2 regions of the Metabacillus sp. SLBN-84 genome follow, and region 2 is predicted to be linked to the other one. Evidence: riboswitches for the same ligand, from Rfam matches in the RefSeq annotation. Region 2 holds a riboswitch; the other holds the start of a gene.
The links. A riboswitch is a leader RNA that binds a small molecule or an ion and turns the genes downstream of it on or off. The one in region 2 is predicted to bind lysine.

Region 1 (4,215 bases), 500 kb from region 2:
TTTCTTAAAATACTAATCTGGCGCTGGCCGGGCAGATAATTTACTTTTATTGCATGTGCCTCATGCCGCATCTTGATATATAATAAAATCAGAAAGAGGGGAAGAATGTGAAAAAAACGAAAGAACAAATTGACACGGCACAGCTCAGAGATATGCAGGTGCCTGCGTTTGCATATGAACTCCTTAGAGAAGTGCTTATTCCTGACATTCTGGGGAGCGAGTCCGCTTCCATGATGTACTGGGCAGGCAAAAGCCTTGCGCGGAAATATCCGGCAGATTCCATCGACGAGCTGATTGCTTTCTTTTCGCTCGCAGGCTTTGGAAACCTTTCACTTGTACATAAGAAAAAAGACGAAATGGAATTTCAGCTGCAGAGCGAACTGATCCAGACAAGATTTAAAACGATGAAAGAACCGTCGTTCCAGCTTGAAGCAGGTTTTATTGCCCAGCAGGTGCAGCGCATGAACAAGCAGATCACCGAAACCTATGAGCATGTTAAAAAACGCGCGGACAAAGTTCACTTTACTGTGAAATGGGACTACAAAGACATGGAGTTTGAAAACGAATAAAGGACGGGTACTCATGATACCCGTCCTTTTTTCATTTTCATCAAAGCCGTCAGTTGGCGTTAAGTACGCCTGCCGGCTGCTCTGATAATTCAAATGCGTCGTGAAGCGCTTCTACCGCTTTCACCATATCCGCATGGCCGACTACCGTTGAAACTTTTATTTCTGACGTGCTGACCATTTTCACTTCAATCTCTTCCTTTGCAAGAACATGGAACATTTCCGCGGCAACACCCGGGTTTGAGACCATTCCGGACCCCACGATCGACACTTTGGACAGCCCGTTTTCAAATTCGATCCGTTCAAATCCGAGCTCCTCTTTATATGTTTCAAGAACGTGCACGGTCTCTTCGACCTCACCTGTTTTTACGGAGAATGAAAGAGAAGCAATCTGTGCGTCTGATGTACTTTGAATAATAATATCCACATTTATTCCGTGGCTTGCGAGTGTTTTGAAAATGGTGGAAAGAGCCAACAATCCGTTCTGCAGCCCGCAAACCGTCACTTTTGACACCTGATCTTCAAATGCAATGCCTCTTACAATCAAATTCTGTTCCATATCTGTTTCCTCCTCAATAAGCGTGCCCCGTTCGGCTTCTGTGCTGGATCTGACTTCAAGCGGTACTCCGTAATTTTTTGCAAATTCAACTGCACGCGGATGCAGGACACCCGCTCCAAGGTTGGCGAGCTCAAGCATTTCATCATAGGAAATTCCTTCAAGCTTTCTTGCACCTTTTACAAAACGCGGATCGGTTGTGAATACACCCGTCACGTCTGTATAAATATCGCATTTGTCCGCTTTCAGCGCTGCCGCTAATGCAACTGCGGTTGTATCAGAGCCACCGCGTCCAAGAGTCGTAATCTCGCTGCCGTCTGCAAAGCCCTGAAATCCGGCAACAACGACGATTTTCCCTTCAGAAAGCCGTTTTTCCATTTTCTCTGTATCGATTCCGGAAATTCTCGCATTTCCGTGGACGTGCTCTGTGCTGATCCCGGCCTGCCAGCCTGTGTAGGAAACTGCGTCATAGCCTTTCGCCTGCAAAGCCATTGTCAGAAGAGAAATGGTCACTTGCTCGCCTGTAGAAAGAAGCATGTCCATTTCGCGCTTGCTCGGCTTTTGAGTGATTTCAGCGGAAAGTGATACTAAGTGATCGGTTGTTTTCCCCATTGCCGATACAACGACAACTACGCTGTTCCCCTTTTGTCTTTCTTCAGCTGCACGGTTTGCAGCATTCATGATCTTCTCAGGAGAACCAACAGATGTGCCTCCGAATTTTTGTACAATTAAACCCATATCGCCTCTCGCCTTTCAAGTCTTATTTAAAGTCTAATTTGATCGTCAGCAAGTAAAAGGGAGAATCCCGGAAAACGCAAAAAAGCAATGAGATTCTCTATCTCATTGCTTGCATAAACGAATAATGGAACTTCATTCATACAATGAGATAGCGCTCCAAGAAAAACATCATTTTCTTGACAATCCTGCGTCTCTTAAACGCAAAACCAGCAAAGAGAAGAAATGGCTCTTTCTTTGCTTCGGCGGCGCTCCCCTTTCACGCGTCTTCAAAGGAATCCATTTTCCTCTGACGCGCTACTCTTGAAGTCCGCACCTCTACCGTCATTTAACGAACTAAACGATCTGATTTATGAAATTAGTTAAAATTTTAGCAAACCTTACTGCTTAAAGCAAGAACATTTTATGCTTCTTCTTTTTCCTGCAGTTTCTCATAAATTAATTCTGCAGTATTTGAAGGCATGCCTGCAGCGATAATGTCATCTACACTTGCCTCTTTCATTTTTTTCACAGACCCGAAATGTTTCAGCAGGACCTTCCTGCGTTTTTCTCCAACGCCAGGTATGTCATCCAGAATGGATTGAAAGGCGGTCTTTCCCCGAGTTTGCCTGTGGAAAGTAATCGCAAACCTGTGAACCTCATCCTGAATGCGCTGGAGGAGATAAAACTCCTGGCTGTTTCGTTCAAGTTCCACAATTTCAGGCGGACTGCCGACCATGAGGTTGGATGTTCGATGTTTGTCGTCCTTTACAAGGCCTGCTACAGGTATGGTCAAGCCAAGCTCATTTTCAAGCACATCCTGAGCTGCTGCAAGGTGGCCTTTCCCCCCGTCAATAATAATTAAATCAGGAAGCGGAAGTTCTTCTTTCAGGACGCGCGTATAGCGTCTGCGGACAACTTCCCGCATCGATTCATAATCATCAGGGCCTTTAACAGTTTTAATTTTATACTTTCTGTATTCCTTTTTGGCAGGCTTCCCGTCAATGAAAACAATCATGGCCGATACCGGATCTGTTCCCTGAATGTTTGAATTATCAAAGGCTTCAATTCTTGCAGGCGTATAAATGCCCATTTTTTCACCCAGCTGGTCAATCGCTTTTATCGTTCGTTCTTCATCGCGCTCGATCAGCGAGAATTTTTCCTTGAGGGCAATTTTTGCATTTTCATGTGCCAGCAGAACGAGATCCTTTTTCTTCCCCCGCTGAGGCTGTGTCGCCGTAACCTGTAGAAGCTCAGCAGCCATTTCCCCGTCAACGCTGTCCGGAAGCAGAATTTCTTTCGGCAGAATATGATTGCTCTTTGAGTAAAACTGGCCGAGGAAGGTCAAGAATTCTTCCTCAGGTTCCTGATAAAGCGGGAACATGGCTATATCCCTTTCAATCAGCTTGCCCTGCCTTACAAAAAACACTTGAACGCACATCCACCCCTTGTCGAACGAATAGCCGAACACATCACGGTCAACAAAATCATTCATCGTCATCTTTTGCTTTTCCATCGTGGCGTCGATGTGGGCGATCTGGTCCCGGTATTCTTTTGCACGTTCAAAATCAAGATTCTCTGATGCAGCCAGCATTTTCTTTGAGAGTTCCTCTTTAATCTGCTTAAATCCGCCTTTAAGAAAGCGCGTCATTTCGTCCACCATCTGCCTGTTCTGTTCCTGCGTCACATTGTAGACGCAGGGTGCAAGGCATTGTCCCATATGGTAGTAAAGGCATACTCGATCAGGGAGTGTGGAGCATTTTCTTAAAGGATAGAGACGGTCAAGCAGCTTCTTCGTTTCCCTTGCTGCCTGTACGTTCGGGTATGGCCCGAAGTATTTTCCTTTATCCTTCTTAACATTCCGGGTAACGATCAGCCGCGGATGTCTTTCACCGGTGATTTTGATAAACGGATAAATTTTGTCATCCTTCAGCATGATATTGTATTTTGGATCATGCTTTTTTATCAGGTTCAGCTCTAAGATAAGCGCTTCTATATTTGAAGAGGTTACAATGTATTCAAAATCTCTGATTTCACTCACAAGGCGCTGCGTTTTCCCGTCATGTGAGCCTGTAAAATAAGAACGGACACGATTCTTCAGCACTTTTGCTTTTCCGACATATATAACGGTGCCGAAACGGTCCTTCATTAAATAGCAGCCCGGCTGATCCGGCAAAACGGCCAGCTTTTCTTTTATCAATTGCTCCATTGCGGACACTCCATTAATAAGGTTTATTCCAATATTGTACCATTTTCCTGTCTGTGAGTCGTGCGGAGATATGCACGCTTATTTGCAGACGCAGTCAGAGGAGAATTCGTGCATACTTTACATGCAGCGGGGCAATCATTTCCTGAGCAATAATTGACATATTTTTTGAT
Region 2 (4,215 bases):
AGGAAACCTTCGACTCTTTGCCGCCGATAGGCGCATCAAGATCATACCAGTTAAGTTTCTCAACCCCAAGAAGCTCTGCTTTTCTTTTTAAATACTTTACTAGAGACTGTTTGTTTTCAGAAATGACCTTCCACATGACATCGAGCGTCTCCCGCTTCATTCGGTTGATTTCAAGCGGCTCGCTGAGCACATCGTTCCAGCCCCGCTTTTCGTACACATTCAGCCTGAAGCCTGCAAGATGGTTCAGCGTCTGGGCAAATAAATCAGCTTTGCCCCCCCATGCTTTTTCCCACTCTTCAAATACAGCCTTGCGGACTTCACGATCTGCACTTGAGAATTTATTGGCCGCCTGACCAACTGAAAGTTCCTTGACTTCTCCATCTTCGCTGAATGGAATTTTCACCGTTGAGACGAGTGTGTCATAAAACTGTCCCCACGCATGATATCCGTCAACTGATAGAGCATTAATCAGCGTTTCCTGCTCCATCGGCAGTTTATTCTTCGCTTTGTTTCTGCGTTCAGTGAGCACATAGCTGAGGTCAGCCAGACTTTCCGTCTGAATAAGCTCTTCCCAGACTCCATCCTCCACTTTTACCAGCTTTTGATCAAGGCTTGCGAGTGCATTCTGAAAGTGAGAGCTGAGCTGCGTTACTTTTCCTCTCAGCACAGCTGCGTATTTGTCCTCTGTATCCTGAGACTGCAGGCAGCCGACAAATGCACCTGCCTGTCTAATTCTTTTAGCAATTCCCTGGAATGAGTCAAGGATTTGATTAAGGTAAACGTAATCCTCTTTTGAGCTTGGCACATCCAGCCGATCTGCCTCGTCCTTAAATAATGGAACATCCTTTTCAAGCTCTTCTAAGTGACGCTTAAAACTTTCAGACTTGCTGCCTCCTTCAAAAAATACATCCAAATCCCATGTTTCTGCATATGTAGCGGCTTTCATAAATTTCCCCCTCAATAAGTATTTCGCTTCACTAAATAAACTGACAGGTCTATTATATAACATTCGTTTGAATTTTTGTATAATTCTTACTCTTTTTGAAATCAAAAAAAAACAACCCGCAGGCTGTTCTTAGTTACTTCACCGATTTATCTGATTTCACGTCATCGTCATCCATTAAGCCTTTTGTTGCATTTTTAAATTCTCTCAGTGTTTTGCCTGCAGCTTTGCCCAGCTCCGGAAGCTTTTTCGGTCCGAATAGCAGAAGTGCCACAAACACTATTAACATGATTTCGCCGAATCCCAAGTTCATCATGTACCCTTCTTCCATGTATTATTTCATAAAAAAGAAAACGTTATCTTTGTAAATTATAGTAGATTTTCCCTCATAATGCAAAGTGAAGTTTTTCACGGCACGCATTTGTAACTATTGGAAATACACGATTTTTGTTGACATTTGCTATATGTTCCTGCTAAATTAGCTCTATCAAAATAACATAAAAAAAATCCTCACGTCATCTCAGTGAGGTAGAGGTTGCGCGATAGGAAGAGTAGCATGCATGAAGCCGGTGGGGCTGATGAGAGCATGTTGAAAGGCCTTCGCGCCGAAGTGTAAAACAGCCACACTGTTATACGCTGGGACGGCATCGAACAGGTGCCGGACTGCCGCAGATTGCTCTGCGGAGTGCTATCAGGAGATGATGGTGAGTTTTTGCGTATTTGGCGCACGGACTTTTCCGTGCGTCTTTTTGTTTGTTTCGATTAAAAATGACACAGACTTAAGGTATGTGTTCTCTAGGAGGTTTCATGGTTTGAAACAGAAAAAATGGGGTTTTTGGCTGTTAACAGCCTTCGTTGTAGGAAATATGGTCGGCTCAGGTATATTCATGCTGCCGAGCACACTTGCACAGACAGCAAGTCCACTGGGTGTAACAAGCGCCTGGCTTGTGACTGGATTCGGCGTCCTGATGATCGCATTGGTTTTTGGCAATCTTTCCATCCGCAGACCGGACCTGACCGCAGGTCCTCAAAGTTATGCCAAAGCGCTTTTTGATTCGCCCAAGAAAGGAAACGTAGCAGGCTTCAGCATGGTTTGGGGATACTGGGTCGCAAACTGGATCAGCAATGTTGCCATTATCACAAGCTTTGCCGGATATTTGTCCTCTTTTTTCCCAATTATGTCTGACAAATCGGTTCTCTTTACGATCGGCTCACAGGACGTTCAGCTTGGAAGAGCAATAACGTTTGCCGTCTGCACAATTCTGCTTTGGGGGACTCATACAATTCTTGTCACAAACATGACAGGTGCAGGGAAGCTTAATTTTGTCGCCACAGCTTCTAAGGTGATCGGGTTTATGCTGTTTATTATTGCGGGATTATTCGCACTTGAATCTGCCGCGTTCGGCGAATTCTATTTCCCGGTTGAAACAGACAGCGGCAATACACTGGGACTGACCAGTCAAATTCAGTTTGCTGCCATCTCAACTTTGTGGGCGTTTGTCGGCATCGAATCTGCCGTCATTTTATCAGGACGCGCATCCTCACAAAGAGATGTGAAAAGAGCTACAATTACCGGTTTAATCATTGCGGTTTTCATCTATATGGTTATCACTCTTATTACGATGTCTGTTCTTCCGCATGATCAGCTGCAGGCGTCCGACAAGCCATTCGTCGATGTTCTTTCCGTTATTTTGGGAGATGCAGGAGCGAATGCGATGGCTCTGCTCGCCGTTGTTTCACTTTTCGGTTCCACAATCGGCTGGATTCTGCTTTCATCGGAAGTGCCGTATCAGGCTGCAAAATCAGGGATCTTCCCGGCATTCTTTGCAAAGACCAATAAAAAAGGCAGTCCTAAAAATGCCCTGCTGATTACAAATCTGATGTCGCAGATTTTCATTTTCTCAACGATTTCAGGAACCATCAGCGAAGCTTATACGTTCCTGACAACGTCAGCTACACTTGCTTATCTTTTCCCGTACCTTGTATCCTCCATCTTCTTCCTGAAGCTGATTGCTAAAGGAGAAACGTATGATCTGGTAAAGGGTTCACGTGTAAGAGACGGGATCATCGCGTCCATAGCCTGTATCTATTCTGTCTGGGTTATTGTTACAGGAACAGCGGATCTCAAAACGTTTGCTTTAGGCGTTGGCCTTTTCCTTGCAGGTTTTGTCATCTATCCATTCCTTAAAAAATATATGAAAAAAGAAGAATCTGCTTCTGCTTAACCAAAAGGGCTGCACCCATTAGTGCAGCCCTTTTAAATTACTGCCGGAGCAAACATCTGACTTGCACAATACTCGATGATTTCTCTCCTTCTTATGATTCCGATAAAGATTCCTTTGTCATCTGTCACAGGCACAAAATTCTGTTCCATGGCCCTGGAAATGATATGCTCCATTTCAGCCTGAATGGAAATGGGCTCGTTTTTGCGGTGAAAAGAAATTTCCGTCAGCCTGATCTTTTCTGTGTTGTGAAAATTCAGGTTTGGGGTGTTTTTCAGCTTCCAGAGCAGATCTCCCTCTGTCAGCGTCGTGACATATTTGCCTTCATGATCAAGCAGCGGAACCGCCGAATATCGGTGGTATTCCATCTTTTCAAGCGCCTGCCGCATCGTCGACTGGATAGGCAAATAGACAACATCCTTTTTAGGGATCAGGAAAAAAGCAATATTCATTTCTTAAAAGTCCTCTCTATATTTTTCCATCTGAAACGATATGAATATCAATGTTTTCTGTTTTTCGCATAATGGTATTTACAATAGACCCTTTTCGGATTTCTTCCCATCGTGTTCTTGCTGACTGTCCAAGCAGAATCTGTGTCACATGGTATTTATTTGCTGCCTCAATAATAATCTCAGCGGGCTTCCGGTTTCTCTCATGCTCAAGCAAAAAGACGGCATTAAATTGAGAGGAGAGCAGCTGCCACCGTTCTATTTTTTCTCTCATCTCCTGAGTAAATGATTCTTTCGGATATTTTACAGCATGCAGAACATACAGCTGTGCACGGAGGCGGTTCGCCATCCTCCAGCCTCTTCTGATCAGTTTTTCGGCAGTAGGGCCGTACCCGACGCAAACAAGTATTTTTTCATGCACACCAATGGGTCCGTATGAAAGATTTCCGCTGATCTGCTCCATTTTTTCATCTACATCATCCGCCACTTCTCTAAGAGCGAGCTCCCTTAAAGCGGATAAATTCGGAACGGTAAAGAAATGGGAGAGGCTTTGTTCGATTTTATCTGAGCCGTAAATTTTCCCTTCTGTCATTCTTTTTCT

Region 1: another riboswitch for lysine. It lies ahead of RKD52_RS06140 (aspartate kinase); the one in region 2 lies ahead of RKD52_RS03630 (amino acid permease).

Annotation. Positions count from the first base shown of each region.
Region 1 covers NZ_JBRJIP010000001.1:1,250,486-1,254,700, reverse strand. Annotated here, with positions in the region: gene RKD52_RS06145 (YslB family protein) at 153-569, shown strand; gene RKD52_RS06140 (aspartate kinase) at 619-1,860, opposite strand; lysine riboswitch at 2,002-2,186, opposite strand; gene uvrC (excinuclease ABC subunit UvrC) at 2,261-4,045, opposite strand.
Region 2 covers NZ_JBRJIP010000001.1:750,805-755,019, reverse strand. Annotated here, with positions in the region: gene RKD52_RS03640 (M3 family oligoendopeptidase) at 1-946, opposite strand, end outside; gene RKD52_RS03635 (twin-arginine translocase TatA/TatE family subunit) at 1,080-1,256, opposite strand; lysine riboswitch at 1,465-1,642, shown strand; gene RKD52_RS03630 (amino acid permease) at 1,756-3,168, shown strand; gene RKD52_RS03625 (CBS domain-containing protein) at 3,201-3,617, opposite strand; gene kdpDN (KdpD-like non-kinase potassium sensor) at 3,634-4,215, opposite strand, start outside.